3 regions of the Pseudoalteromonas sp. DL-6 genome follow, and region 2 is predicted to be linked to each of the others. Evidence: predicted binding sites of a transcription regulator. Region 2 holds the regulator's gene; each other region holds the start of a gene.
What was found. The regulator LexA, encoded in region 2, represses DNA repair genes until DNA is damaged. The targets are predictions, from matches to a motif close to TACTGTATNNNNATACAGTA.

Region 1 (10,316 bases), 320 kb from region 2:
TCAAAGCGTGACATTGTATTTTTTAGTTCGTCGTTATCCGTTTTAAACTCTGTATAAAACTGTTCAAAATCAGCAAGCTCATATTGACTCGCCTTTAACGAGTTTTGCGAAACCAGTAACTCCTGCTCTAACTTATTAAACCAAGCCATTAGTTGTTTTTGCCAGGATTTAAGCTGCTTTAAAGCATCTAAATTACTGTGCTCAGTAGAGACTCCATTTAGAATGATTCCTAGGTCAAATACAGGGGTTGGGATCCCCATATAGTCTTTTACACCTAAAAAGCTTTTATTGTCGTTAGGTAATACCGTGAGGTTATTATTAAATTGTTCCGTTAATAAGATATCAAGAATCTTAAGTGAAATGGTTTTATAACCCACTTTAAAGTTAATTAAGTCCATAGTTTCCTCACATACTTAGTTTGTATATTAAGGATAGAACAATATTTGGAAGGTACTTATTTATTCACATAATAAGATCGATATACATTACGCTTATTTTGATTTTCAATATCAAGAAAAAGCTTTTTGACTATTTTATCATTTATTAACAGTGAATTAAGTTCTTTCATTAGGCAAGAGCGTTTAAGCGGTAATTTGCAGTTTTCTGCTGCTCTACTAAATGCCATCGCGTTAATATAACCTTCAAAATGAAGGCGATTGGGTTTTGTAATCTTGTTTACCAGCATATCGGCTAAAAACTCATTACAAAAATCATCATTACAAGTAAGTGGGTTAGGAACAATTTCTGTCACCATAATACTTGAGGGAGTAGTCACCTCATCAAATAAATCAGAACTAGGTACAAAAGAAACACTGGTATAGTCTGGGGTAAAATTCTTCGCATGTGCACTGTTTATAAACTCACCAAGTGGTGCATAGGTACCAACTAAACAGATAGCTGTCACTCCACTAGCTTGCAAAGTATTCAGCGCTGATTCCACATCATGGCTGTTACGTTGATAACGCGCGACTTTAACGGGAGACAGATCATACTTAGCTAACTCTTTTCTCAGCCCTGATTCTACATACAAGCCAAACTCATCCGCTTGAATAAATAGCCCTATTTTTGTATGTTTACGTTCCTCTACTAGGTATTTAATTTGTTCTGCCGCCTCGTCATTATAGCTGGCTCTTAAATTAAAGACGTTAGCGCGTGATTTTTCATATAGAAAGCTTGCCCCACTAAAAGGCATTAAAAACGGAACTTGTGATTGTTCCAGTAAAGGTATAATGGCATGACTGGTTGGAGTGCCCATGGCCCCGAAAAGTGCATCAACCTTGTCGGAATAGATAAAGGTACGGGTATTATTAACGGTTTGTTTTGGCTCATAGTTGTCGTTAGCAACCAAAAGCAATATCTGAGCGCCGTTTATACCGCCAGCATTATTGAGCTTATTAAAGTAAACACTACTGCCTTTATGTAATTGTTGGCCAATATTTTGAGCCGGCCCACTAAGCGCCGTAGACATGCCTAGTTTAATTACTTTGCTATTATCTTGCTCTGCATAGGCTAAAGGCTGCCCCAAGGCGAATGCAATGAAGGTAATACTAAGGTGTATTATTATGCGAAATGCGCTCATACCAGTTATTTACAGCCTTTTTAATTAATGCATTAAATGACTTTGTGCCATTTAAACCTAACTCAATTTGGATATTTTTAGGTGTCCAATTCTGTAATATTAGCCTAATAAAAACAGATTGGAAATTATCCTCATCATTTGGCAAGCTAAGAGGAGATGCCCAAAAACTCCGCCATAGAAGAGGTTTAATATTAAAGAGCTGATAGTCACTTGCTAACATGGATTTTAATCTTGATTGATCGGCTATGCTGTTGGTATGAGTATTAAAGCATGAGACAATTTTTGCGACTAATTTACAATCAAGCTGGCTAAAGTGGCTGAGCAATTGCAAAGGAAAATCAGCTTCGAACTGAGCTGTTAATCGCTCTTGTAGCTGGTCACTGTTGGTTAAGCTTTTAACAACTAATGCGCTATGTTCGCCGGTTGCCTTATCTTTTTGAAAACCCAATTTTACTAAATTAAAGTCATTTTTTTGCCAAAAACTAAGTAACTGTGCATTAGCCCCAAAGCTGGCACCCAACCAATCACACTCAGTTTGCAATTGTTGCTCACAGTACTTTAGTAATTGTGTTCCTAATTGTTTATTATGCAGCTCTGGGTCTATGGCAATTCGCACTACGCGAGCACAGTGTTGTTTTAATACCTCAGCGTTAAAGCTTAATTGTGCAAGGCTTTGCGCCATTAAATGTCCTTGAGGGCGGCGCTTACCTTGCGCTACTTCATTACTCAACGATGTATTAAAGCCACCCTCTATCGCAACTAAACACAGACCAAGAATATTATCACCTTGTTGGCAAATAAATAGGCGTTGCCCTGCGGCATCTAGTAAATGGCGCAAATCATTCACACTGGTTTGATAATGTGCCAATGTAAGCAAACCAATAACTTGATGAAGCAGTGTCTCGTTGCTAGCAAGTTGATTTGCTTGCACATGCTTAAATTGCAAAGGAGCATTATTCAAACTAGTGCTGTGGTGTTCTGCATCTAAAGCTAAGAGTGTGCGAAGGTGCTGCTCTAAAGGATCATGTTTTGCAAAACGGATAGGCTGTTCAAGGTTAATGCTACGCATGTTCTTAAAATGCGTTTTGAGGTAACGAGTAAACTTTAAAATATAACCGCGACCATTGCCTTCATAGCCAACCATAGTGCTTGAAAATACCACGCGAGGATATAGGTGAAGTATTTTTATAAGGATCGGTACAGGGATTGCTGCTGCTTCGTCAATTAATAGTAAGTCACACTGCGGTTGTTCGCTCAGTAGTTGATCAGGCGCCACATAGTGCATGTTTGCAATGTGTTTATCGCCTAACTGATACTCAAGATTAAGTGCACTCGCTAAGTGCTTAAAGCTGCTGTGCAAAGCACGAAATTGCGTAGCGCAAATAAGTATGTTTTTATCACTGAGTTTACTAGCTGCAATGCCTAATGCGGCTGATTTTCCTCTTCCCCGATCTGCATTAATTAATAATGGTCGATTTGCTCGTCCGTTCGCCGTTTTTATTATTAATTCCACACACTGTTGCTGCTCGGTAAAGTCAATTTCACCAGTTGATTGGTTAGTATCGACAATGCACTGCCAGCCATTTTGCTGGCTAAAATGCAGTAAAGTAGTTTTGCTGAGTAAGTGTGCTAAGCGTTGGTTAAAAAAGCTGTAAGGGTGCATTTGCCCAAAAGATTGAAATAAGGGAAGGGCGTCATCACACCAGTGTTTAAGTGCTTCAAGTTCGGGTAGCAATATAATTAAAAACCCGCCTGCTTGCACAACGCCACTGAGGGCGGCTAGTTTATCTGGTACCAGTCCACTGAAGCCATCGTAAACGGCGTGTGCGTACTCTTGCCCTAAAATTTGGTGGGTATGCTCTGGCCACTGTGCATTGACTAAATGAGTGCTTTTTGAAAGCACAAAGGAGGGCTGTTGTAAATGAGCAAGCAGCTGAGTGCTTTGCTCATAACACCAGCTCTTATCGCCTGTAAGCAGCAGTAATTGACGATGTTTCGCATTCGCTAGTTGTTGCTGTACACGCTCTATAACGCGGTTAAACGGCTTGTAATCTTGCATAAGCCGTTACTAACCACTTACTGCCTAAGTCGTCAAAGTTAACTTGTACGCGAGATTGTGCGCCACTGCCTTCGTAGTTGAGCACGGTGCCAATGCCAAACTTTGCATGCAGCACGCGTTGACCTAAGTTAAATCCGCTTTCTTCAAATGCAGCATGGCTGACCGATGCGCTAAAGCGACCGGCTGCTGGCGGGCGAGACACTTGTGTTTTAATACGAATTTCTTCTACGCAGTCTTCTGGTATTTCACGTAAAAAGCGCGATGGGCTGTGATATTTTTCTTGGCCATATAAACGGCGACTTTCGGCATGGCTTATATACAGCTTATCCATAGCACGGGTCATACCCACATAACAAAGGCGGCGCTCTTCTTCTAAACGGCCGGTTTCTTCATTACTTTGTTGTGATGGGAACATGCCCTCTTCAACACCGACCATAAACACTAAAGGAAACTCCAAACCTTTAGCTGAGTGAAGCGTCATCATTTGTACCGCATCTTCATGCTCATCGGCTTGGCCTTCGCCCGACTCAAGTGAGGTATAGGCTAAAAAGCCTTGTAGTGGTGAGCTAAATTCTTCCTCTTCAGGGAGTTCATACTGATCGCAGGCGCTAATTAATTCTTCTAAGTTTTCTACCCGAGCACGGCCTTTCTCGCCTTTTTCAGCCTGATACATAGCCATTAACCCTGAGGTTTGAATCGCGTATTTAGCTTGCTCATGCAACGTTAAGTCACTAATTTTATCTTCAATATGCTCAATAAGTTCGACAAACTTTGCAACCGCCCCTGATGCACGACCCGATAAATGCTGTTGTTCTACAATGGCTTTAGCAGCATACCAAAGCGGCAAAGATTCAGCGCGAGCGCAATCGCGAATGTGGCTTAATGTTTTGTCGCCAATCCCACGGGCTGGGGTATTAATTACACGCTCAAATGCGGCATCATCTTGGCGGTTACCCACTAAGCGTAGGTATGAGAGGGCATCTTTAATTTCTTGGCGTTCGAAGAATCGCATACCGCCATAGATTCGGTACTTTAAACCTTCTTGTAGCATCGCTTCTTCAAGTACCCGCGATTGCGCATTACTACGATACAAAATAGCCGCATCTTGTAGCGCATTTCCGGCATTTAGCCAGCTGCGTAATTTGCTACTCACAAAGCGTGCTTCATCTAGCTCGTTAAAGGCGGCATAAATAGAAATTGGTTCGCCGTCGTTACCGTCAGTCCACAAACTTTTACCCATACGCTCGGAGTTATTCTGTATAAGTGCATTAGACGCTTTAAGAATAGTGGCAGTCGAGCGATAGTTTTGCTCAAGGCGAATTGTCTCTGCGTCAAAATCGGTTAAAAAGCGTTTGATATTTTCAATTTTAGCGCCACGCCAACCGTAAATACTTTGATCATCATCGCCTACAATCATGATGCTACTAGTGTCGCCCGCAAGTAGTTTTAACCATGCATACTGAATAGTATTGGTATCTTGAAACTCGTCGACTAGCATATGTGCAAAGCGCTGCTGATAATGACGAAGCAGAGTTGGGTTATTTTTAAGAACCTCATAGCTACGTAGTAATATTTCGGCAAAATCAACTAGGCCAGCTCTATCGCAAGCTTCTTGATAGGCGGCGTAAACGCGCAGCATCATTTGCTCGTTAATATCGTATGCTTGAATATCTTTAGGGCGCAGAGCTTCATCTTTTTTAGCGCTTATGTACCAGCCAAATTGTTTTGCAGGCCATTTTTTATCATCGATATTCATCGATTTTAATAAGCGCTTGATCATGCGAAGCTGATCGTCAGAGTCTAAAATTTGAAAGGCTTCGGGTAAATTTGCTTCACGGTGATGTGCACGTAAAATTCGGTGCGATAAACCATGGAAAGTACCAATCCACATGCCGCCTACAGGAGCCTTTAGAGTTTCTTCAACCCTTGAGCGCATCTCTTTAGCAGCTTTATTGGTAAAGGTTACCGCAAAAATACTGTAGGCAGAGGCTTGCTCTACTTGCATTAACCAGGCAATACGATGAACCAATACTCGAGTTTTACCTGAACCTGCTCCTGCTAATACCAGCATGTTTTGTAATGGCGCTGCAACGGCATCGCGTTGTTTATCATTTAAGCCATCGAGTAATTCTGAAACGTCCATCGTTACGCCTTTTTAATCAATAATGAGAGCAGTATAACAGGTGTTTTTGTTAGGCTAAATAAAATACTGTTTTTATAAACAGCTATTTATAAAATAGGTATTTAGTTACTGTATTGATACTAATATATACAGAGCAAGTAATAAAATATGTATTTAAAATTGCTAATTTGACCTAAATTTGGCAAAAAATACTAAAGTGATAAATTGGTAATAATTTAACTGTATGATTTGTAAGCCTTAATAAATTGGCATAAAGTGTGTAAGTATAAATAATAAGTACAAATACAAAATTAATTAAACTACAGAGGTTGGTATGGCTGAACAAGGTTCTGGCGGTAATGTAATCGCCGCTCTATGTAATATTTTTTTCCCCGGTTTAGGGCAACTGGTGCAGGGACGTATTCTAGCTGCGCTGGTGTTTGCAATTTTGGTTTTTGGCGGCTATGCATTATGGTTTTTAGTGGTTCCAGCCGTAATTGGAGCCGTATTCCATTTATGGGCAATTATTGACGCTGCCCGCTATCGCTCAGGCGGTTAGCTAAATTGATGATACTGAAATAGCGCCTTATGGCGCTATTTTTGTGTCTGGCTTGCGTTATTCATAACTGACTGGGTTATAATCTGTTGTAATTAGCAGTACTGGAATAAAAGTATATGGAATACCAATTTATTCGCGACCCTATTAGTGGGTTAAGAATTAAAATAAGCAGCGAGCACGCGATTATAGGCCGTTGGTTAAACGAAGAAATAGGCAAAGACAAAGTGGCTATGGTGCAGGCACTTATTAGCTCGGTGAGTTCAAGCTTTGAACCGTTAACACTCAAAGGCCAAGAAATTGACCTGATCCTTTCCAAAGATGAAGCATTATTCGAAGCACATGCGCTGCATCAAGATAACGAAGATATATTAGCCTACCAAGATGACGAATTAATGCTTGAAGAGAATGATTTAAGCAGTGGTTGTGGTTTTGAAGACTTTGTTGACCTGATCAACTCATGGCATGAGTTTTCGGCTGGTCGTTAAGTTATATTATCTGTATTATTACCCTAATTATAAATCCAACAGTGGAACCAATATGTCTGCGAATTTAAACAAGCTAGTTGTTATGCTAGAAATGCAAAATGCCATGAATACTAAAGTACATGAGCAATGGTTTAGCCAAGGCTTTGAATGGTATAGAGCTATTTGGGTTGAATGTGCAGAAATGTTAGACCATTACGGTTGGAAATGGTGGAAAAAACAAACCCCAGATACTGAACAGGTGATTTTAGAGCTGGTTGATATTTTTCATTTTGGCTTATCGTTGCGTATTGACGGTGAGACTAGCTACGAGCAAATAGCAACAAAACTACAAGCCGAAATGAGTGCACCACAACAAGGTGATGACTTTAAACAAACGCTTGAATTACTAGCGGCCAGTGCTGTTGCCAATAAAACCTTTGATGCAGCCGCCTTTGCTGGTTGTATGGCGCAAATAGGCATGGATATTGATGATTTATACCGTGGTTATGTAGGTAAAAATACGCTTAACTTTTTCCGCCAAGATCATGGTTACAAAGATGGCAGCTACATTAAAGTATGGCATGGTCAAGAAGATAACGAACACTTAGTAGAAGTAGTTAAAAGCCTTGATACTGAACATGCAGATTTTGCAAAACAGGTATATCAAGGCTTAGTAGCGCGTTACCCTCAGGGCGAATGAGTTAAATAAGCTTACGATAATCGGTTACGCTTAAGTAATCGCTTATATCGTTATGTGGTTGCTGGCTATTAGGGTTAGCAACCGCAAGTAAATGCTCAATGCCGTATTCTCGTGCGGCATGTAATACCGGTAAGCTGTCATCTACAAATAAAGTGCGGCGTTTATCAAACCCCAAATCCTCTTGTACCTTATGCCACAAGCTTTGTTGCTCTTTACTTACCCCGTATTCATGAGTCGACACCACCCCATCTAAATAGTTATCAATAGCGGTATGTTCAAATTTAAGCATGACGCATTCAGGGTGGGCATTAGTCAGCAAAATGAGCTCTTTACCTGCTCGTCTAAGTTCAGTTAAAAAATGCGGAACGTCTTCACGTATTTTGATTAAGTGGGCAGACTGACGCTTTAATTCGAGAATAGGTAAGTTTAGCTGTGCTTCCCAATAGTCAGAGCAGTACCACTGAATTTTGCCACTCACAGCCTGATAGCGTTTTAAAATATCTGCACGCGCTTCATCAATACTAATATTTTGAGCCAAGGCATGTTGTTGTGGCACAACATTGAGCCAAAAGTCGGTGTCGTAATTTAAATCGAGTAATGTTCCATCCATGTCGAGTAATACAGTATCGATTTTTGACCAGTTGAGCATGATGTATCCTTGTGAAAATTGCTTATTGAAATGACTAACTTGCGATGAAGTGAATTAATGAATTTTGTTATTTGGGTTATTAAGATATAAATCCGACAATGTTATATTCAAAGCGTATTCATATTTTGAAATAAAGAATTAACCTTAACGAAACCCGAGAATTATTTGCTCAATTAAATTGCTTTTAATTCAAACTGAAACTCGCATCTTATACTCATTTGGGTATATGATTAGTATAACTGCAATGATAGCAAATTGATGCCCATGACACAGAAAAAGCACCCAACACCACCACAAATTCTCAGTAATAATGTTGTCGCTAAAAGTCGCTTATTTACTGTGGAGTCTTTAGAGCTTAAGTTTTCAAATAACCAAGAGCGTCAGTATGAGCGAATTCGCGGCGGTGGCCGTGGAGCCGTTATGATTGTGCCCATGACAACTGAAAATGAGCTATTACTAGTTCGTGAGTATTGTGCAGGCACCAATGACTATCAGTTAGGGTTCCCCAAAGGACTCATTGACCCAGGTGAAACGCCTGAACAAGCCGCAAATAGAGAGCTTAAAGAAGAAATTGGCTTTGGCGCTGAGTATTTTAAACCGCTCAAAACAGTCACTATGGCACCGAGCTACTTTAACGCGACCATGCATATTTTGTTTGCTAAAAATTTATACCCTGAAACCTTACTAGGTGATGAGCCTGAGCCATTAGTGCTGGTGAAATGGCCGCTTTCACAGTGGCAGTCATTATTAGACCAACCTGACTTTACTGAAGCACGTAGTGTTGCTGCTCTGCTATTATTAGATAAGTATTTAGCCTCAGGAGACATTAATGAATAAACTTCTAGAGCCATGTATTGAGCTTGCGCAATGTGCAGGGGATGCCATTATGTCTTTGTATAAAAAAGATGATATTGGTCAACAAGAAAAATCAGATAATACGCCAGTAACCAAAGCAGATTTAGCCGCAAATGAGGTGCTCGTCGCCGGCTTAAATGCGCTAGCTCCCGACATTCCAATTATGTCAGAAGAAACCCCCATTCCAGCATTGCAAGATAGGCAGCACTGGCAACGGTATTGGTTGCTTGACCCGATGGATGGCACCGGTGAATTTATACTCGAAAGTGGTGACTTTGCCGTTAATATTGCATTGATAGAAAATAACCACCCAGTGTTGGGAGTTATTCATTGGCCAGCAAAGGGCGTGACCTATTATGCAACTGCTAATAATGGGGCATTCAAGCGAGAAGGTGAGTACGATAAACAAATATTTGTAGCACCGCCCGAGAGTTTAACTTTGGCTGTGAGTCGCCGCCAAAAAATAGAAGCAGTTAGTCAGTATCTAAATGCGCAATTTGCAACGGTGGCTTTAGGTTCGTGTTCACTTAAAGCGTGTATTGTTGCTGAGGGTAAAGCGGATTGTTTTTTAAGAATTGGTCCTACAGGTGAATGGGATACGGGTGCATCGCAGGTTATTGTTGAAGAAGCAGGTGGCTGTATTACCGATGCTGAATTTAATCCTTTAACGTACAACCAAAGAGAAAGTACAGAAAATCCAGATTTTATTGTTATGGGTCATCCCGACTGGGAGTGGCAAAAAATGATAAATCCACATCAGCGATTACTGTAAATATCACTGTTTGATGGGTTTTTGTTCACTTAAACGTTTTTAATTAGTAAAACCTTGCATTATAGGTTTATTCCTATATTATAGCGCTCTCTTCGAAACAGGCTTGTGAATAACACAATACTGTTACTAAGAAATTACAGGCGCGGGATGGAGCAGTCTGGTAGCTCGTCGGGCTCATAACCCGAAGGTCGTTGGTTCAAATCCGGCTCCCGCAACCAATTTTATTTAGAAAATTGGATACTGTAAACTCTAACTTAAGAGATTAAATTAAGTAGTCGATAGACTTAAAATATACAGGCGCGGGATGGAGCAGCCTGGTAGCTCGTCGGGCTCATAACCCGAAGGTCGTCGGTTCAAATCCGGCTCCCGCAACCAATTTCCTTTAGAGGATTGGAAGCCAAGTTGTAATGTAAGCAACTATAAATAAATCTGCAATTTCAGGCGCGGGATGGAGCAGTCTGGTAGCTCGTCGGGCTCATAACCCGAAGGTCGTCGGTTCAAATCCGGCTCCCGCAACCACTGAAATAAATTGTAAAAATGAATCGACACTCTATACG
Region 2 (10,316 bases):
ACGTTTAAGTGCCTCACGGTTTAACGCTTGTACTAATTCACTTGAGTGCTGGGCATGTTGTTTGTAATGGGCAAGCTCTAGGGCGGTTTTAAAGTGCGCACTGCACAAGGTTTGTAAGGTGTTGAGTGTATCAGCGGTAATGCCGTCAAACGCATCAGCGTTTAGGCTATCAAAGGTCAGAATACCAAGCAGCGAATCTTTATCGTAAAGCGGTAAACCTAAGCAGGCATGCACTGGAATATCACCGGTTTTAGCTAGTAGTAAGCCGTCATATGGGTCTGGAAGCGGGCAGTCATGTGCAAATTGCAGTGCCAAGCGGTGATTACAAATAGCATCAAGACGAGGATGCTCTGCAATATTAAAACGCCTGCCTAAGCTATCAGGCATTAAACCTTTAATCGCTAAAGGCTTTAATTGCTCGCCTTGGCGAATTAACAAGGCGCTAGCATCACTTGGAATAACACGTTCAACCGTGGCTAAAAGTTGCTCGAAACTGTGCGCATGTAAGGTGCTTTGTGCAAGCTCCAAGGCAACTTGAGTCAGGTTGAGTTGTTGGTTCATGTCAAAATGACCTATTAGTGTATTTTATTGGTTTTTATAGTAGGTCATAAAGACTCTTTTTGTAAAGTGAAATTAAATAATGCATTGAATTTAAAGTGTTTATTTAATTGGCATGGTCTGTGTAATGACAAAATAACGAAAGCAGTTATTGGGGTTGTTATGGGCAGTACTTTCTTAGAGCAGGTTAATTATTCAGTGGAGTCTAATTCTCTGTATTACCGTTTGCTATCTCATGCAAATAAGGTGCTATGTATTAGCGTATTTGGGGTGTTGATTACGCTGTTAATAAGTTATCCCTATGCAGGCTATTTTTCGATACCGGTACAAATTTTTGCACACATTAGCACGATTGTCCTCGCGGCTATTGTCAAAGTGAGTTACGTACTGCGCTGTGTGGCGCAGCATGGGCTGGGGCAGGAGGGGCGCTAATGAAGCCCATAAATTTAGCCGAACCTATGCTAGCGCAGGTCGCATTTCATCAAGTATCGCAATGGTCATTATGGATGTTGGCGTTTAGACCCTTTTTTTTAGCGGGTGGCTCACTAGCGTGTTTATCTGTGGGTTATTGGTTACTTATTTTAAGTGGCGATGCACAGTGGCATTTAGCTATGCCTGCTAATTTGTGGCATGCACATGAAATGTTATTTGGTTTTGCGGGCGTGGTTGTGGCTGGCTTTTTACTTACTGCAGCACAAACATGGACCGGTGTTGCAAGTATTAACGGTAAACCATTGATGTGGCTTAGCCTAATATGGCTTAGTGCACGGCTTAGTTTTTTTGTAGTTGTGCCTAGCATTGATCAGTTTAATGTTTATGCGGTACTGATTTTACAAGTTATTTGGTGGCTCTCGGTAATTATAGTGTTAGCCAGCATGTTGATAAAAGCGAGCAGTAAACGCAACTACTTGTTTTTATTTATTCTTTCATTTTTATGTACGCTCAATATGTTGTATTTAATACTAGTGCTAAAAAACCAAACGCAGCTAGCGCTGGCGATGGTTGATACCGCAGTACTGGTTATAAGCTTGTTGGTGGGGGTTGTAGCTGGGCGTGTATTACCCTTTTTTACTGCCAAAGGGCTGGGCTTATCTAAGCAGGTACGCACACCAAACATAGATAAAGCTATTTTATACTTATCGGTATTGGCGATAGCATTATTTTTTATTAGTAAATTATTTTTCACTGTAATTAACCCGACACTAGTTGTGATGAGTGCAGCGTTTTTGCATTTAGTTCGCGGTGTTTGCTGGTGGAACAAGCAAGTCTTAAAAGTCCCATTATTATGGTCGTTACACTTTGCGTATTTAGCTTTAGGTATAGGTTTAATGTTAGTGGCAATCAGTTTTTACAGCAGTGCAATACTGTTTAAAGACGCTCTGCATTTTATCACTATTGGTGGTATCGGCATGATGATTTTAGCCATGATGACACGGGTATCACTAGGACATACCGGTCGCTCACTTAGTATTCCTGGTTTTATGAATCTTGCATTTGCATTGGTGTTTAGTGCCGCAATTATTCGTGCTTTTCTCCCGTCTTTTATTGGGCCACACCTAGCTTGGCAGATCAGTGCTGTGCTTTGGTTACTGGCCTTTTTATTATTTTTAATTCACTGCACTCCTATATTAACGCGGCGTCGTGTTGATGGGCGTCGTGGTTAGTTCACCCATAGGAAACCAAAATGTTATCTGAAAAAACTATTGAGATTGTAAAAAGTACAGCTCCATTACTTGCAGAAGCGGGTACAGCCGTCACCGATCATTTTTATAAGCGCATGTTTAGCCATAACCCGGAACTTAAACATATTTTTAATATGACTAACCAAGAAACGGGTCGTCAGCAATTTGCATTATTTAATGCCTTGGCTGCGTATGCGCAAAATATTGATAATTTAGCCGTGTTAAAAGAGGCATTAGCTAGAATTAACCATAAGCATACCAGCTTGAATATTTTACCCGAACACTACCCTATTGTAGGGGCGCATTTGATCGGCACACTTAAAGAGCTTATTCCTGATCAGTTTACAGCTGATGTTGAATACGCATGGCGAGAAGCTTATAACCTACTGGCTGATATTTGTATTACCGAAGAAGCAGCGTTGTATGCACACAGTAAAAATAATCATGGTGGCTGGGTAGGTACACGGAAGTTTGAAATTACTCATAAACATGTTGAGTCTGAATTTGTAACCAGCTTTATCCTCACACCTTTAGACGGCAAAGCTGTTATTTCCCACAAGCCAGGACAATATCTTGGCATTAAAGTTAAGCCTGAGGGGGCTGAATATGAAGAGATCCGCCAGTATTCTATTTCGCAAAAGAGCAATGCTAAAAACTATCGTATTAGCGTTAAAAAAGAGTGCCAACCACAGCCTGGCGTGGTGTCTAACTATTTACACTCACTAGAGCAGGGCGCACTAGTAGAGCTATACCCACCAGCAGGTGATTTCTTTTTGAAAGATGCAACAAGCCCCGTTGTGCTTATTTCTGCAGGTGTTGGCCAAACCCCAATGATGGCTATGCTGCAAACGCTATTGAGTGGCAATACTAATCAAGCGATTAGTTACTTACACGCGTGTGAAAATAGCCTTGAGTATTCATTTAAAGACTACCTAGCTCAGCAAACGGCTATGTATCCACAACTAAAAACCTTAACCTGGTTTAATCAAGGTGGTGAGGGATGTGATTACACAGGGCTTATGGATTTATCTGTGCTTGAGGCATCACTGCCTATTAGTGAGGGTGTATTTTATTTGTGTGGACCAGCTTCGTTCATGGCTTATGTAAAAGGCCAACTACTTGATTTAGGTGTACAGAGCGCGAATATTCATTACGAAATATTTGGACCACACCAAGCATTATAAACATAAGTTTACAGCTTTTTACTGTCGGTGTTTGCGGCATAAGCTTGTTGTTGCCACGCATTAAACAGCTTTTGTTGTTTATTTGATATTTTTAAACCATAAGTTTTTTGCATGTAAGCGTATGCATCGGCAATACGTTTACGTGCATAAACCGGCGGTTCAATAACGCGTTGTTTAAAATTAACCTTAACCTCACAGCGACCATATTGATTAGCATTTTGGGCTAACATGCCAAAGCGATAGTTTGAACGATCAGCGTTAATTTCACCGATTGCGGGAGCTAAATTGTTAATATCAGCTTCCATCATGCGAAACTTTGCACTTACTTTACGGCAATTTTTGCGTCCACCATTTTGCCAGCATTGTAACTGATGACCAAACTCCCAAGCGGGTACAATATGTTCCCATTCTATTCGTAGAGCGCGTTGATTCACGTTACCTGAGCGGGTAAATGTGTTGCGTGGCACATAACCACAATGGGTTGCATCGGGTACTAACTTTTTGCCTTTACGTTTTATGTCGCAACCACAATAGATACTTTTTGCATCCGTTGGTAAGGTTTTAATTAAGTGTTTTTTAGCACTGGAAAAACGAGTAAATTGCTCAGCATTTAGATTAAAGCTGACAACGCAAAGCAATAACGCAAAAATAAAATGCGGCATATCCTATCACTTTAGTGAACTACAGGAGCTGCGATTTTAGAGTGAATAACCTAAATGGTAAATCAGTTTTCAACCGAATCCACTTAAAAGCTCAGGATAGCTGACGTTTTCTTGTTCTGAATCGGATGTTTTGCAGTAATAAAATAAAACCAGTAAAGCTAAAAAATACACTGCTGGCAGCAAAACTAATAAGTAACGGGTTGTTAAAATCCTCGCGCTCATCGTAATCCATAATATGTAGCATCCAAAAGAAGTCAAACACTCGCCAAATATTACTGCGAACTGTAATGAACTCGCCGTTATCAGCATTAAAATATAAGCTGGTGCTAAACATATCGTTAAAATTAACCTGCCAAATATTTTCTTTAAACCCGGCTTCTCTAAAACTGGTTGCCAGATTTTTTGTGCTTATAACGTTTGCTTTAATTAAAAGGTGAGCCTGGGCATTAGCGATGATTTGTGCCTTGCTTGGTGGTGGGAGTGGGTTGCCGGTTACACCATTAAAACTATAGATTTTACTTGCTGTAGTTACCGTAATTACTGGGATATTTAAAAAATGACTATAATTAATTTGTTGGGGTTGTGGTGTATTTGCAATAATTTTATCAAGTGAGGCTGTGTAATCGGCTTGGCTGAAAGGGTTTTCTAGTTGGCGGTTTGCAAGGTGTTTACCGTGTACTTTTTCAAGTGGCATGGCGCTCATAAATAAACCGCCAAGCAGCCATGCAAAAATTTGTATTACTAAAAAGTAGCCTAGCCATTTATGCAGCTTACGGGCTGTTTTAAAAATGCGTTTGTTCATTCGCTTTCTCATTATTATTATTTTTTGTGCAAGGTACCTAATGGAGCTAGCTATCATTAGGTTAATAGCTGTATTAACCGTTACTTTAATACTTGCAGCTTAATAAAGGAATTAAATAAATTATAAGCTGTTGATTTGGTATAAATGCAAAATTAGGTTAAAGTTTGCGGTGAAATTTAAGTGGGGTAACACAACTGTATGTCGGAAATTCAATTTTTAAATGTAGATCTAGAGCTTGAGTCAAAGCAAGATATTAGCGTATTAGTTGCTGATTTAAAAAAGGTCGCAACCATTTTACATTATGATAAAGACGAATACCGCCAACTGGCACGCATTGAGGTGGCTGGTGAAATAACCACACCCGATAAAGCAATTAATCACTTGTGTGAGTTAATCGAGTCGTGTTCACGCAATGCATTAAAGCAATGGTTAAGTTGCTCTCGCAGAACGTTTGATATGGGGTTTGAGTCTGGTACGTCGCCAAAATGTTTTAATCAGGCCTTGCATGCAGATACCTTGTTACGCATATCTGCAATTGGCGCAGGCATTGAAGTTACTATTTACCCTCTGGAAAAGTAATTTAACCTTTTCGCTCGACTACGGCTGCGGTCATTCTTGATACGCAGCAAAGCTCATTGCGGCTATTGGTTATTTTAATATCCCAAACCGAGCTGCGTTTACCTATATGATAAGCCCTTGCGGTGGCGGTTAATGTGCCGTTGCGTGACGCTTTTAAGTGGCTTGCGCTGATCTCTTGCCCAACACAATAAAATCGACTGAAATCAACCACAAAGTTAGCGGCATAACTTGCTACTGTTTCAGCAAGCACGACATTGGCACCACCATGCACTATACCCATTGGATTATGGTGCTCAGGTATGGCTGGCATAGTGGCGACTAAGTAGTCATCACCAATTTCACTGATTTCAATTCCCATGGTCTTCATGAGCGTGCCTTGGCCAGTGATCCCTTGATCTAATTGCTTACAAAACTCTAATGTAATTGGTTGGTGCCAAATACTCATGCTAGCTCCTTGGATAAGTAATTGAGAATTAATATGATAATGCACTGCTAATAATTACATTTATTATTGCGGTTTTAAAGCATCTTATTGTTTAGCCATCATGACTTATAAGGTCTTAATTTATATTTGCGATTTTTAAATAACTGTATATACTCACAGTTAATTGTACTGTATGGAAAACCAGTTGTATGCGACCATTAACAAAACGCCAAGCGCAAATACTCGAACTTATCAAAGTGTTTATTAAAGACACTGGTATGCCTCCTACACGTGCCGAAATTGCACAAACACTGGGTTTTAAAAGTGCAAATGCTGCAGAAGAACACTTAAAAGCACTGGCTAAAAAAGGTGTAATTAAAATGAAGCCGGGTGCGAGTCGCGGCATTCAGCTTGTTGAAGAAGAAGAGCCAGAGCAATTAGGCTTGCCTTTAATTGGTCGGGTTGCTGCGGGTGAGCCAATATTGGCGCAACAGCATGTTGAAAGCCACTGTAAAATTGACCCTTTAATGTTTAAACCTGCGGCCGATTTTTTACTGCGTGTTAACGGCATGAGTATGAAAGATATTGGTATTATGGATGGCGACTTACTCGCTGTACATAAAACTCAAGTGGCTGAAAATGGTCAGGTTATTGTTGCTCGAGTGGATGATGATGTTACGGTTAAACGCCTAGAAAAAGCCGGCAGAAAAGTATTACTGCATGCTGAAAATGACGAGTTTTCGGCAATTGAAGTCGACTTGGAAAATGAATCTTTCAATATTGAAGGCTTAGCGGTAGGTGTTATTCGTAACGCTGACTGGATGTGATAGTTAAACATAACTTAGCGCTTAATATTAATTAGGCGCTGATTTTACTTGTATTATTTTTATGGTACTGCTTTTTAATCGCTTTTGTTATTGTAAATAACATCGCTAAATACTTATATAAATAAATTTATCCTAATTATTTTTAAATCATAAAATTTTATATTTTTTCCGCTGTTATTCAAGCTACCCCTTACCACCTCTGACTCTTAGGTTAACTAACTAATTAGTGACTATTTTTTTGCTGCACTTTTTTAAGTAACCCCTTGTTTATTTTTCATACTCACCTTGCTTATTGTTTATTTTTTAACTAGTTATTAAAGAGCTGGAATAAAAATAACTCACAGCGTAGTCGTTTTGAGCACACACATTTAATAACTCCAGCACCCTTATAAAAAATAAAAATAACGAATGGGCGTTTAAGTCGTATGTCCCTTCGCTTTGCGTCAGCAATAGCATCAAAGGAGCCGTCACATGGGTAAGCTGAGTTCTTCCTTGTGGCTTATATTGTTAGTTTTTTCGCAAAATGTGCTTGCTAATAGCCAATATAATATGCGTAAAGGCGTAACTGATATAAGTAATAATGTATACCAACTACACATGACTATATTTTTAATATGTTGTGTGATTGGGGTGATCGTGTTTGCCATTATGTTTTGGGCACTCATTCATCATCGCAAATCTAAAGGGGCTGTCCCTGCCCAGTTTCATGAAAGCACCAAAGTAGAAATACTCTGGACTGCTATTCCTTTTGTCATCTTAATTGTTATGGCCATTCCTGCGACTAAAACCCTAATTGCCATGGAGGATGCCAGCAAAGCTGATATCACCATAAAAATTACTGGATCACAGTGGAAGTGGCATTACGAATATATGGGGGAGGACGTTGAGTTTTATTCAATGTTAGCGACTCCTCAAAATGAAATAACGAATCTTGCCGATAAAAACCCGAACTATTTACTTGAAGTAGATAAGCCGCTGGTGCTACCGATTAATCAAAAAGTACGTTTTTTAATGACCTCAGATGATGTGATTCACTCATGGTGGGTACCTGATTTTGCTGTTAAAAAAGATGCAAATCCGGGGTTTATCAATGAAACATGGACCAATATTAATGAAGTAGGTACTTACCGCGGGCAGTGTGCAGAGCTGTGTGGTAAAGATCATGGCTTTATGCCTGTTGTGGTAGAAGCAAAAACAGAAGAAGACTTCAAAACGTGGTTGGCAGAGGCTAAACAAGCTAAACAAAAAGCGGCCGCCGAAAGTGCGGCGCTACTTGACCAAGTAGTACCAAAAGAAGAGTTAATGGCACTGGGTGAGCAAGTTTATATGGCGAGCTGTGCTGCGTGTCACCAACCTACAGGTTTAGGCCTGCCAGGGGTTTTTCCTGCACTTAAAGGCAGTCCAATAGTGGTAGGTGATATTAAAGGTCACATCGATATTTTACTTTATGGCAAGCCTGGTACAGCGATGCAGTCTTTTGCCAAGCAATTATCTATTAAGCAGATAGCAGCCGTTATTACTTATAAACGTAACGCATGGGGTAATGACACCGGAGAGGTAATTCAACCAAGCGAAATACAAGCGGCACTGGATGCTGATGGGGAGGCTAAATAATGAGTAGCATTGCAGAACAACCTAATACCAATGAGGCTCATCATGCCCATCAACCCGCTACTGGCTTTAAACGCTGGTTATTTACAACCAACCATAAAGACATAGGCAGCTTATATTTAATTTTTTCACTCACTATGTTTTTAATTGGTGGAGCAATGGCCATGGTGATCCGGGCTGAGCTATTTCAGCCGGGTTTACAGTTAGTTGATCCACACTTTTTTAACCAAATGACCACAGTGCATGGACTGATCATGGTATTTGGTGCAGTAATGCCTGCATTTACTGGATTGGCAAACTGGATGATCCCGCTAATGATTGGTGCGCCAGATATGGCATTACCGAGAATGAACAACTGGAGTTTTTGGATTTTACCGTTTGCGTTCTTAATTCTGCTAGCGTCACTGTTTATGCCTGGTGGCGGCCCTGCATTTGGTTGGACCTTCTACGCTCCGCTTTCCACCACTTATAGTAACGACAACACAGCAATGTTTGTGTTTGCGGTGCATATTATGGGTATTAGTTCGATTATGGGAGCCATTAATGTGGTGGTAACCATAGTGAATATGCGCGCCCCTGGAATGACGTGGATGAAGCTACCGTTATTTGTGTGGACATGGCTGATCACGGCTTTTTTACTTATTGCAGTAATGCCGGTACTTGCTGGTGCAGTTACTATGGTACTCACCGATAAATACTTCGCGACCAGCTTCTTTGACGCCGCTGGTGGTGGCGATCCGGTAATGTTCCAGCATATATTTTGGTTTTTTGGTCATCCTGAAGTTTATATTATGATTTTGCCTGCCTTTGGCATTATCTCTACGATTGTTCCTACTTTTTCACGTAAAAAACTATTTGGTTACGCCTCTATGGTGTACGCCACTTCCTCGATTGCCTTGTTGAGCTTTATCGTGTGGGCACATCATATGTTTACCACTGGTATGCCCGTGGCGGGTGAGTTGTTTTTTATGTACGCGACTATGTTGATATCGGTACCTACCGGCGTAAAAGTATTTAACTGGGTAGCAACTATGTGGCGTGGCTCTATTAGCTTTGAAGTGCCTATGTTATTTAGTATCGCATTTATTGTGCTGTTTACTTTAGGTGGTTTTTCGGGATTGATGCTGGCTATTACGCCTGCTGATTTTCAATACCACGATACTTACTTTGTGGTTGCACACTTTCATTATGTACTCGTAACGGGCGCGGTATTTTCTATTATGGCAGGGGCTTATTATTGGCTGCCAAAATGGACCGGAAATATGTTCAATATTACCTTGGCAAAATGGCATTTTTGGTTGTCTTTGGTAAGTGTAAATGTGCTGTTTTTCCCAATGCATTTTGTGGGATTAGCCGGTATGCCACGTCGAATTCCAGATTATGCACTGCAGTTTGCTGACTTTAACGCCATTATTAGTATAGGTGGGTTTGCCTTTGGTTTATCGCAATTACTGTTTGTTGTCGTTGTGTATAAATGTGCAAAAGGGGGCGATAAAGTGCCTGCAAAAGTTTGGGATGGAGCTGAAGGGCTTGAATGGGAAGTTGATTCACCAGCGCCTTACCATACGTTCTCAACGCCGCCGGATATTAAATAATGAGTCATCTACCGTTATTAAAAAAGCTGGTGGTTATTTGCATTGCAATGTTTGCTTTTGCATTTGCCATGGTACCTATATATGACGTGTTTTGCGATATAACGGGGCTTAATGGTAAGCCCTCGTTAGAACAAGCACAGCAAAGTACCTTGGTTACTGAGAATAGAGAGGTCAGCGTTAGTTTTACCACCCATGCCCAAAGTGGTGCGCCTTTTGAGGTTAAATCTAAAGAATACAGTGTAGATGTAAAACCAGGGGCCATGCGTGAGGTTATGTTTAGCGCTAAAAACAACAGTAATGAAGACAAAGTGATGCAAGCGATACCCTCGGTAGCGCCGGGTAAAGCGGCTAAGTATTTACACAAAATAGCGTGTTTTTGCTTTGACCAGCAA
Region 3 (10,316 bases), 800 kb from region 2:
CAGGAATGATTATTTCACTGGCATTGTACTTTATTGTAATGCTAGGAATAGGACTATACGCATATAAGCAATCTACCAGTGATATTTCAGGGTATATGCTAGGTGGTCGTAATTTAGCCCCCAGTGTTGCTGCCCTATCGGCTGGTGCATCAGATATGAGTGGTTGGTTATTAATGGGCTTACCCGGCGCAATGTATTTATTTGGGTTGAGTAAGGTTTGGATTGCAATTGGTTTAGTATTGGGTGCATGGGCAAACTACTTTTTAGTAGCACCAAGACTGCGTGTTTATACTGAAAAAGCCAATGACTCCATTACTATCCCCGATTTCTTTGCAAACCGTTTTGATGACAACAAAAATATCCTGCGTGTTATCTCTGCAATAGTAATTATTGTTTTCTTTACCTTATACACTTCATCGGGTGTTGTTGCCGGTGGTAAGTTGTTTGAAAACTCATTTCAAATGAGTTACGAAATGGGCTTATACATTACCACCGGTGTGGTAGTGGTCTATACCCTGTTTGGTGGTTTTTTAGCGGTTAGCCTTACAGACTTTGTGCAAGGCTGTATCATGTTTATTTCGTTGTTGGCAGTGCCAATTGCCACTTACATGATGCTTGATCAACCCTTTATGGACACCTTAGCAAATGCAAATTATCAGCAATTACTAAGCTCGCCTAAAGCAAGCGAAATTCATTCTTTAAGTATGCTTGATTGGTTTGCGGGCGGTTCTACTATTGCTATTATTTCTGCAATGGCGTGGGGCTTAGGCTACTTTGGTCAGCCGCATATTATTGTGCGCTTCATGTCTATTCGCTCAGTAAAAGAAATGCCAACTATGCGTCGTATTGGTATGTCTTGGATGACCTTATCTGCCATTGGTGCAGTATTTACCGGTTTATTCGGTGCTGCATACATGATTGAAAATCAAATGCCAATTGCCGACAAAGAAACAATATTCTTAGTATTGGCGGAATTAATTTTTCATCCGTTAATTGCAGGTTTCTTACTGGCGGCTATTTTAGCTGCAATTATGAGTACTATCTCATCGCAACTATTGGTGTGTTCAAGCTCTCTAACTGAAGACTTTTATAAGATTTACTTAAACCGTAATGCTTCGCAAACTGAGTTGGTACTAGTAGGACGTATTAGCGTGATACTGGTTGCGCTATTTGCTATCTATTTAGCCTATGACCGTAATAGTTCAATACTAGATTTAGTGAGCAACGCATGGGCAGGTTTTGGTGCTGCATTTGGTCCATTGGTATTGTTTAGCCTTTACTGGAAGCGCATGAACTTAAAAGGGGCTATCAGTGGTATGGTTGTTGGTGCTCTAACCGTGCTTGTGTGGATTTATGCGCCTATTACTATTAATGGTGATAGCTTAAGTAGCGTGATCTATGAAATCGTCCCAGGCTTCATTTTAGCGAGTATTGCTATTGTGGTAGGTAGCCTTGTAACAGCTGAACCGAAAAAAGAAATTACTGATCTGTTTGATGAAGTTGAATCGTCATTGTAACTGATTTACTAACGTAAAGTTTTGGTTTAAAAAAATGCCAACCAGTTTAACTGGTTGGCATTTTTTATTGACTGACTATTAACAGAGGCAAACTGTAATGATTTAATCGCAGCAAACTGGCTTGTCGTTATCATTATTTTAAGACATAAAAAAACTGAATTCGAAGCACGAATTCAGTTTTATTAATTAGTGATGCGGCTCATAAGCAGCACCATTATTTTTTAGATTAGCTCGCTGCTTTATCTTTAATATCGGCAACGTTATCTGATTTTGCTTTTTTAGCTTTTGCGGGTACTTCTTTAGTCCCCTTAAGCACCGCCATAAAGTCGTCTTTACTTTTCGCAATCTCAAGTGCAAGCGACTCAACTTGTTGTTCACTTAGTGGCACATCTACTTTTTCAAGCATTAGTTCTAGTGACTCGGCGATATCGAGCATTTTGTCATAGGCATCAGCTTCTTTTTTAGTAGTAAACGTCATGCGCTCGACTCCGTTTCGTTCTACAACATATTTAACAACAACAGCCATGATTTCTCCTGCTTACTTACGTGGCAATATGATTATTTTAAATCATTAGATTACTGTTTTTATATACAGTACAAGCTTGCGCGTTGTTTTGCAAGCTTTAACCTTAGTTTATCTGTAGCTTGGTTGACAATAAAGGCCAACTCTACTTTATTTATTAAGTCACTTTATAACGCGTAGCAGTAAAGGAGTCGCAAGGAGTGTTTGTTACCTTTAGCACTTAGTAACCACAAAGTTATTTAAAAGTGCTGGGTGTAAATAATCAACGAATGTTCATGTAGGAACACAAAAGGAAATAGTATGAAATTAATTAAAATAATCTCGTTAGCAGCCGCTTTATGTTTATTACCTATGGGTACCACTTTTGCGCAAAGCGATATGCTATCAGAGCAGATGCAGTCAGCCATGGTTAACGTTAATACTGCTGATTTGAAGCAACTAATTAAGTTGCCGGGTGTTGGTAAGAAAAAAGCACAGGCAATTCTCGACTATAGAGAAACTAATGGTGATTTCACATCACTTGAAGATCTAGCTAAAGTAAAAGGGGTGGGTAAAAAAATGCTAGCCAAACTCGATGGTAAGGTGGCATTTTAACTTAATAGGGCGCTATGCGCCCTGATCAAACTGTTTTAAGGCAGCAGCAAGATGCTTTTTAGCAAAATTAACATCTACTGGGGCTGTTAGTAGCGGGTAGCTCAACCCAGCCACAATTAAAAAAGGCACCAGCAACCACCCTTCAAACAAAGTGAATATTAAAAAAAATGGGCTCAACAGCATCAGCTTCACTATGCGTATAAAGACCCTATCACTGGGCGATAGCATGCTTAAAGAGATAGCTATAACAGTTTGTCGCTGACGAACTTTCAAGTGTTTAAGCTCATCAACTTGGCTTGAAAAAAAAGTAAACATATTAAAGTGACTTTTTAGTAATTAATCGGCTGGCCACCAATATAAAGAGTGTGGCGGTAAAGAGTACAAAAATAACTTCCATCCATGCTGGCATACTTAAACCTGCCAATTGCCAATCTATGTTTCCGCAATCACCGGTTGCTTCAAAAAATTGCGGTATCCAGTGATGTAATGGCATAAATTCTGGAAAATTTGGTTCAAATTCACAGCTAAATGCAAATGGATCTGTGGTTGTTTGCATTTCAATGTGCTCACGAGCAATAAGTAGCCCCCATACACTTGAAACTGCCCATACTGTATAGGCAACAATACGTACTACGAGATTGTTTGGTTTACTGGCTCCAATAATACCTGCAAAAAGTAGGCCTAATACCGCAGTGCGCTGGTAAATACACATAATGCACGGCGCTAACCCCATGTTGTATTGAAAGAAAAGGGCAGTAACTTCCAGTAGAAAAACAATTCCACTAAATAGTAACCAGGGGGTACGTTGTGTACTAAGATTAGCAAGCCAGTTCATAACAAATCCGTATTTAAATAAGGGCTTAGATTATGACGTAGGATAAACAACGGGGCAAGTAAAAGGAAAAAGTGAGGAGCTTAAAGTCTTTAGCTCCTCTAAGAAGGGGAAGATTTTAATGCCCTGTATTAGCAACAGGAATATGGTGCTGTATTAATTCGAACTTGTAAAATAAACTGGTTAAATCGCTTAAGCCTAGGTAAGTGGCACTAAGACCAACGCAGGTAAGCACAAATGTATAGGGTAAAGCCATATATACCATTCGACCATAAGATAGGCGTAATACCGGTGCCAGTGTTGATGTAAGTAAGAATAAAAATGCCGCTTGACCATTTGGTGTGGCGACACTAGGCAAATTGGTGCCAGTGTTTATAGCAACCGCTAATAAATCAAACTGGTCACGGGTAATTTGGCCGGCTTTAAGTGCTGCCGCTACTTCATTTATATACACTGTACCCACAAATACGTTGTCACTGACCATAGAAAGCAATCCGTTGGCAACAAAAAACATCACCAACTGTAATTGTCCTTCAAATGTTAGCACCCAAGTAATGACAGGAGTAAATAGTTGCTGATCAATGATTACTGCAACCACACTAAAAAACACACAAAGCAATGCGGTGAAGGGAAGGGCTTCTTCGAAAGCTTTACCAAGTTGGTGCTCTTCTATTATACCAGCCGATGATGTGGCTAAAATAATAACTGACAAACCAATTAATCCAACAGTGGCTAAATGTAACGCTAAGCCAGTAATTAACCATATGGCAATTAATGCTTGAATGGTTAAATTAACTCTATCGCGTTTGCTGTGTTTTTTATCAAGGGTTTGTGCATGGTTTTTTAAAATAGCATGGATTGTTTCTGGTAATTTAGCACCGTAGCCAAAGGTTTTTGTTTTTTCTAATATAAAGGTAGTGAATAAGCCCGCGATAAGTACGGGAAACGTAACTGGTAGCATTCGTAAAAAAAATTCACCAAAGAGCCAACTTGCTCGTTCGGCAATGATTAAATTTTGTGGTTCACCCACCATAGTACATACGCCACCTAGTGCAGTACCAATGGAAGCATGCATGAGTAAATTGCGTAAAAACGCACGGAATTCTTCAAGCTCTTGTCGGTTAACTTCTTTTACTTGGTTATCATCATTAATATCGTGTTCACTAATGAAGTCTTTTCCTGAGGCTACCTTATGGTAAATACTGTAAAAACCCATAGCCACTGCAATCACCACGGCCATTACGGTTAATGCATCTAAAAATGCAGATAGAAACGCCGCAGCCATTGCAAAAGCAAGCGATAAAACAGTTTTACTTCTCACAGAGACCACTAGTTTGGTAAAAATATACAGCAGCAGATCTTTCATGAAGTAAATACCGGCCACCATAAAAATTAGCAATAAAAGTACATCCAAATTCTGCGCTATCTCATGTTCAACTTGCGCCGTTGATGTCATGCCAATTAATAGCGCCTCAATAGCAAGCAGCCCACCCGGCTGCAATGGGTAACACTTAAGTGCCATAGCCAGTGTAAAAATAAACTCAATAACTAATACCCAACCAGATAAATAGGGACTTAATTGAAATAGCAGCGGGTTAATTATCAAAAATGCAATAATGGTATATTTATACCATTGAGGAGCTTTACCTAAAAAATTTATAAACATTGCAGATGGGATGCTCTGTTGCATGATTTTTCCCTAAAGAGGCGCTTAATAGTCTGGTTAATGCCATTAAGTTAGTCCAGCTTATAGAGGGTGTAAACAACTATAGAATGATAGTCAAAGTGTCTCGTATGAATAATAGGTTGGCATTCATATTGTGTTTAAAATCTATCGGTAAAACTGGTAAATAATACAAGTAAAGTTACCTTTTTAATCACATACCTAGGTAATTTAACTTACTTTACTTGTTAGTTGCGTCTTGTCTGGTACAATCAGTCAGTTAATCGTATGTAGCGATGTAATGTGAATTAATTCGAGTAGGAATTGAATGAGAATTTTTAAAGCGAAAAGCCCAGCAGGATTTGCTGAGGAGTACATAGTAGAGTCAATCTGGAATGGTGATTTTCCTCCAGGTTCAATTCTGCCAGCTGAGCGTGAACTCTCAGAGTTAATTGGTGTTACTAGAACCACATTGCGTGAAGTGTTACAACGATTAGCCAGAGACGGTTGGTTAACAATCCAACATGGTAAACCCACTCGCGTTAATAATTTTTGGGAAACGTCAGGATTAAACATTCTTGAAACACTGGCACGTTTAGACGAAGACAAAATGCCAGAGTTAACCGATCAGTTACTTTCAGCACGCACCAACATTAGCGCAATTTACACCCGTGCAGCTATAAAGCTTGCACCAGAACGTGTTATTGAAATTTTATCGCAAAGTGATGAGCTAGAAGACAGCGCGCAAGCGTTTGCTGATTATGACTATAAAGTACACCATGAGTTAGCTGTCGCTGGTAACAACCGCATTTATGTGCTGATCCTTAATGGTTTCAAAGGCTTTTATTCTAAAATAGGTTGTCATTACTTTTCAGATCCTCGCACCCGTGAGCTTGCACGTCAATTCTATAAAGATTTAACCAAACTTGCTGAAAATAAAGAGCACGATGGTGCAATATTCATGATGCGCAAGTATGGTCATCAAACCGGTGAAATATGGCAACATATTCGTGGTGATATGCCTAGCGATATTATGGATTAGTAAAAAAACCTGCTTTAAGCAGGTTTTTTTATGAATAAAAATCCGTTCATTAGTTAAGCGTTCGTTATTTTAGAACGGTGCTATCTATAAATACGATTGTTAATTTATTTTTGATAGCCATAGAATAATCATCAATTATATATGGTTGCTATTGTAATTTATAAATTAGCGCCCATATTACTATCAGTATTGCGTATGCAATTGACAATAAACTCAAAATATTTGGAGAATAAAATGGGTGTATTAGTAGGCCGCCAGGCACCAGACTTTACCGCTGCAGCTGTTCTAGGTAACGGTGAGATTGTAGATAGCTATAACCTTCACGAAAAAATCAAAGGTAAAAAAGCAGTAATCTTTTTCTACCCTCTAGATTTCACTTTTGTATGTCCTTCTGAGCTTATTGCTTTTGATAAGCGTTATGCAGAATTTCAAAAACGTGGTGTAGAAGTAATTGGTGTTTCTATCGATTCACAATTCTCACACAACGCATGGCGTAACACGGCTGTAGCAGACGGCGGTATTGGTAAAGTTCAATACGCACTAGTTGCAGACGTTAAACACGAAATCTGTAAAGCATACGACGTTGAGCACCCAGAAGCGGGCGTTGCATTTCGTGGTTCTTTCCTAATCGACGAAGAAGGTAACGTACGTCACCAAGTAGTGAACGATTTACCACTTGGTCGTAACATCGACGAAATGATCCGTATGGTTGATGCACTAGCATTCCACAGCGAGCACGGTGAAGTATGTCCTGCTGGTTGGACTGAAGGTAAAAAAGGAATGGATGCAAGCCCTGAAGGCGTCGCTAAATTCTTATCTGAAAACGAAGGCGAGCTATAATTTAGCCCTTTAGTTTGAGAAAAAAAACCGCCAAAATGGCGGTTTTTTTATTATTTTAAATTAAAACGAAAAGCTAACTTTAGTGTAAATGTAACGACCACGAGGGTTGTGTACACCCGATGCGTAACCATACAGATCTGAATCACCGTCACCAATTGCAAACGGTGGCTCTTCATCAAATAAGTTGTTCACACCTAGTGATACTTTTGCTGACTCAGTAATACGGTATGATGTTTGTAAATCTACCAGTACTTGTGAATCAACAGTACGCGATGTATTACTATCGAAGTCTAAGTTACCATCGAAGTCGATATCTGGCGTATCTTCAAACTCACCTACATAACTAATGTTCATGTTTGTGTTGAACTGACCAATTTCCCAGTTAGTTGAGAAAATCCAGCGGTGCTCTGGGTAACCATATTCACCAGTGTAATCGCGACCATCTTTTTCAAATTTATCTTGGTAAGCCCATTCTAAATTGAATTTTAGTAAGCCTAAATCATCCAGTGAATGATTGTAGTTTGCTGAAATATCAACGCCAGAAACTTCTTGTGATGATACATTTTCAAAAGTACTGAAAATCTTTTGAATAGTTCCTAGGCTGTCAGTACCTGATGGTGGTAAGCGTACACATACCGTACTATTTTGGTTATTACACTCTGAGTTGTAAATTGGACCAAACTCTTGCTCATCAATTTTATTATCTTGAGTGATACTCCACACATCAACACTTAAACCAAAGTCAGTTGTGGGTGCCCAAATAAACCCGACATTCCAAGATTCAGACTCTTCAGCTTCTAAATCTGGGTTACCGGCAAATTCAATGTTGTAATCTAGCGCATCACAATCTTTACCTGTTGCATCACAGCGGTAGTTATCAATAAAAAACTGACTCTCCTGAGATGGCCCTAAACCTACTTGTGCCAGTGAAGGTGCTCTAAAGCCTTGCGCCCAAGAACCACGAACTGTGATTTCATCTGTAGGTGCCCAGCGTAAAGCGACTTTAGGGTTTGTCGTAGTGCCAAAGTCACTGTAATCATCGTAACGGCCAGCAAGTTGTAACTCTAAGTTTTCAGCAAGTGGAATTGAAAACTCTACATAGGCAGCGTACTGGTCGCGTTCTGCGGCAGCTGAAACAGACTCGGTACCAAAGATTAATCCACGTTGAAATTGATCATCAGGCGTATCAGTTACGTCTTCTTCACGGTACTCAATACCGGCCGCCATCATGACAACATCGTCACCAAAGCTAAATGCTTCACCTGAGATGTTAGCATCGAACGACGTCATATGAGACTCACCTTGGCGAACCAAGCTTGTAGTAATCCTGTCAATTACAGCCGGATCGTTGTAAGTGCCGCCAAATGGGTTGTAGTTGCCAGCGTCAATTTCTTGTTGTAAGAAGTCGGTGCGAACCCAACCTTGTGAGCGATCGCCTGTTTGTAATGACTTGCTACGACCTTTTTGTACCGCTGTTTCCCAACTCCAGTCGTTAATTTCACCTTTTAAACCAGCAACAAAACGTAATGTATCTGATTCGATATCCCATTGACGCGCACCTGCATCCACTGTTCTGTAACGACCAATTTCAATATCTTGACCGAACGGGTTATTTGGATGATTCCCTGGTACGGTTAAACCCGCATCTTCATCAAGTGGCGTTGGTGCACCCGCTGCAACTGAGCTGTTATGCTGTACAGCCATTTCTAAAAAGCCGGTGATGCCATTGTCAAAACGGTATTCAAATTGTGAGATTGCGCCCACACGTTCTGATGCAGGGGCAATATAGCCGAATGGACCATAGTCAAATAAACAACTACCGCTTGATGTTGCGTTTTCTGCAGGACATGCAGGGTCGATTGTTTTAACGCCATCAACATAGAAGTAGCCAGGGAAACCACGTGAAGAACGGAAATCTTCACCGCCATATGGAGACTGATTAGCGGTACCTAAGCGGCCCATTTCATCTGATGATAAAGAAGTGTTTTTAAAGTAATCAATAATAACGGATGCACTACTTTTTGCACTTGTTGTACCCCAAACAATGCTAGCCGTGGTTTCTTCATAGTTAGGACCATCTGTGCCGCCGTAACCTAAATTAACTTCAATACCGTCGATGTCTTTTTTCAAGATAACGTTTACAACACCTGCTACAGCATCAGAGCCATAGATTGCTGATGCGCCATCTTTTAAAATATCAATACGTTCGATTGCTGAAACAGGAATACTGTTTATATCAACAAATGAGTTGGTGATCCCTTCTGCAAATGCGCTTATAGCAACACGACGACCATTAATAAGTACCAAGGTAGCATCAGCCCCTAAACCACGAAGGCTGACTGCAGCTGAACCATTAGCGGTCGAGTCTTGGTTATTACCACGGGTTGAAAAGGTACCATTACCTGCAACAGGCATTCTTTCAAGCAGCTGCTGTAGGTTGTCATAACCCATGTTTTCGATGTCTTCTTTATTAATGGATTGTACTGGTGATGGGCCTTCTATATCGGAACGTTTGATACGAGAGCCTGTTACTTGAATACGTTCTACTTTTTCTGCAGTTTGCTGTGCAGCATAAGTTGTTGTACTAAAACCTGCTGACAATGCGATAGTAGCACCGATGATTAAGCTCGGTGTAAATGCAATTGATTGCTTCATCCTTAAGTCCTTGTTGATATGTTATAATTTACTTGTTTTTACAAGCCGAATTATTAATACCATGTAACTTAGGTGTTATCAATTAGCCGCAAAGATGATTTTGTTATCGGCACGAATATGTACTTATTTTCTTAATAAAGGAAAACGATGGGATACTCGCTATCTGGTGCGGGAGGGGGGTCTTCTCATTATTTAAAAATAAATCACCGAGCGACTTTAATTTGTAATAATTTGTATTTTGCTAAAAATTTAATTAAAAAAAACGCCTAACATGATGTTAGACGTTTTTATTTAAACTTTATGTTTCATTAAACGTTCTTTTTCACGGGACCAATCTTTATTTTTGCCGTCTTCACGTTTGTCATGCATTTTCTTACCTTTAGCTAAATGGAATTCAAGCTTCACCCAGCATTTTTTCCAATACATAGCGGTGGCAACTAATGAATAACCATCACGTTCAGTTGCACCAACTAAGCGGTCAAGCTCACGCCTGCTTAGTAGTAATTTACGGTAACGTAGCGGGTCACAAATAACATGGGTCGATGCGCTATTTAAAGGCTGAATGGTACTGCCTAATAAAAATGCTTCACCGTTTTTAAGATGAATATAAGTTTCAGAGATATTTACTTTACCTGCTCGGATACTTTTTA

Region 1: a site for LexA is predicted at 5,846-5,865, ahead of uvrD (DNA helicase II). Genes of this name have one in related genera too.
Region 3: a site for LexA is predicted at 2,095-2,114, ahead of B1F84_RS10655 (YebG family protein). Genes of this name have one in related genera too.

Annotation. Positions count from the first base shown of each region.
Region 1 is NZ_CP019770.1:153,832-164,147, forward strand. It holds gene B1F84_RS00720 (chemotaxis protein) at 1-398, opposite strand, end outside; gene B1F84_RS00725 (ABC transporter substrate-binding protein) at 455-1,579, opposite strand; gene B1F84_RS00730 (GNAT family N-acetyltransferase) at 1,548-3,638, opposite strand; gene uvrD (DNA helicase II) at 3,616-5,781, opposite strand; gene B1F84_RS00740 (hypothetical protein) at 6,095-6,319, shown strand; gene B1F84_RS00745 (YacL family protein) at 6,436-6,804, shown strand; gene B1F84_RS00750 (dUTP diphosphatase) at 6,857-7,483, shown strand; gene yrfG (GMP/IMP nucleotidase) at 7,485-8,132, opposite strand; gene nudE (ADP compounds hydrolase NudE) at 8,397-8,969, shown strand; gene cysQ (3'(2'),5'-bisphosphate nucleotidase CysQ) at 8,962-9,759, shown strand; tRNA gene B1F84_RS00770 (tRNA-Met) at 9,901-9,977, shown strand; tRNA gene B1F84_RS00775 (tRNA-Met) at 10,058-10,134, shown strand; tRNA gene B1F84_RS00780 (tRNA-Met) at 10,202-10,278, shown strand.
Region 2 is NZ_CP019770.1:3,075,657-3,085,972, reverse strand. It holds gene norR (nitric oxide reductase transcriptional regulator NorR) at 1-561, opposite strand, end outside; gene B1F84_RS14445 (NnrS family protein) at 990-2,222, shown strand; gene hmpA (NO-inducible flavohemoprotein) at 2,243-3,424, shown strand; gene B1F84_RS14435 (endonuclease) at 3,433-4,086, opposite strand; gene B1F84_RS14430 (hypothetical protein) at 4,178-4,888, opposite strand; gene B1F84_RS14425 (hypothetical protein) at 5,087-5,467, shown strand; gene B1F84_RS14420 (PaaI family thioesterase) at 5,469-5,912, opposite strand; gene lexA (transcriptional repressor LexA) at 6,101-6,718, shown strand; gene coxB (cytochrome c oxidase subunit II) at 7,190-8,332, shown strand; gene ctaD (cytochrome c oxidase subunit I) at 8,332-9,924, shown strand; gene B1F84_RS14400 (cytochrome c oxidase assembly protein) at 9,924-10,316, shown strand, end outside.
Region 3 is NZ_CP019770.1:2,280,087-2,290,402, reverse strand. It holds gene putP (sodium/proline symporter PutP) at 6-1,517, shown strand; gene B1F84_RS10655 (YebG family protein) at 1,744-2,043, opposite strand; gene B1F84_RS10650 (ComEA family DNA-binding protein) at 2,341-2,634, shown strand; gene B1F84_RS10645 (hypothetical protein) at 2,647-2,949, opposite strand; gene dsbB (disulfide bond formation protein DsbB) at 2,951-3,469, opposite strand; gene nhaB (sodium/proton antiporter NhaB) at 3,585-5,156, opposite strand; gene fadR (fatty acid metabolism transcriptional regulator FadR) at 5,458-6,171, shown strand; gene B1F84_RS10625 (peroxiredoxin C) at 6,406-7,011, shown strand; gene B1F84_RS10620 (TonB-dependent receptor) at 7,072-9,666, opposite strand; gene smpB (SsrA-binding protein SmpB) at 9,958-10,316, opposite strand, start outside.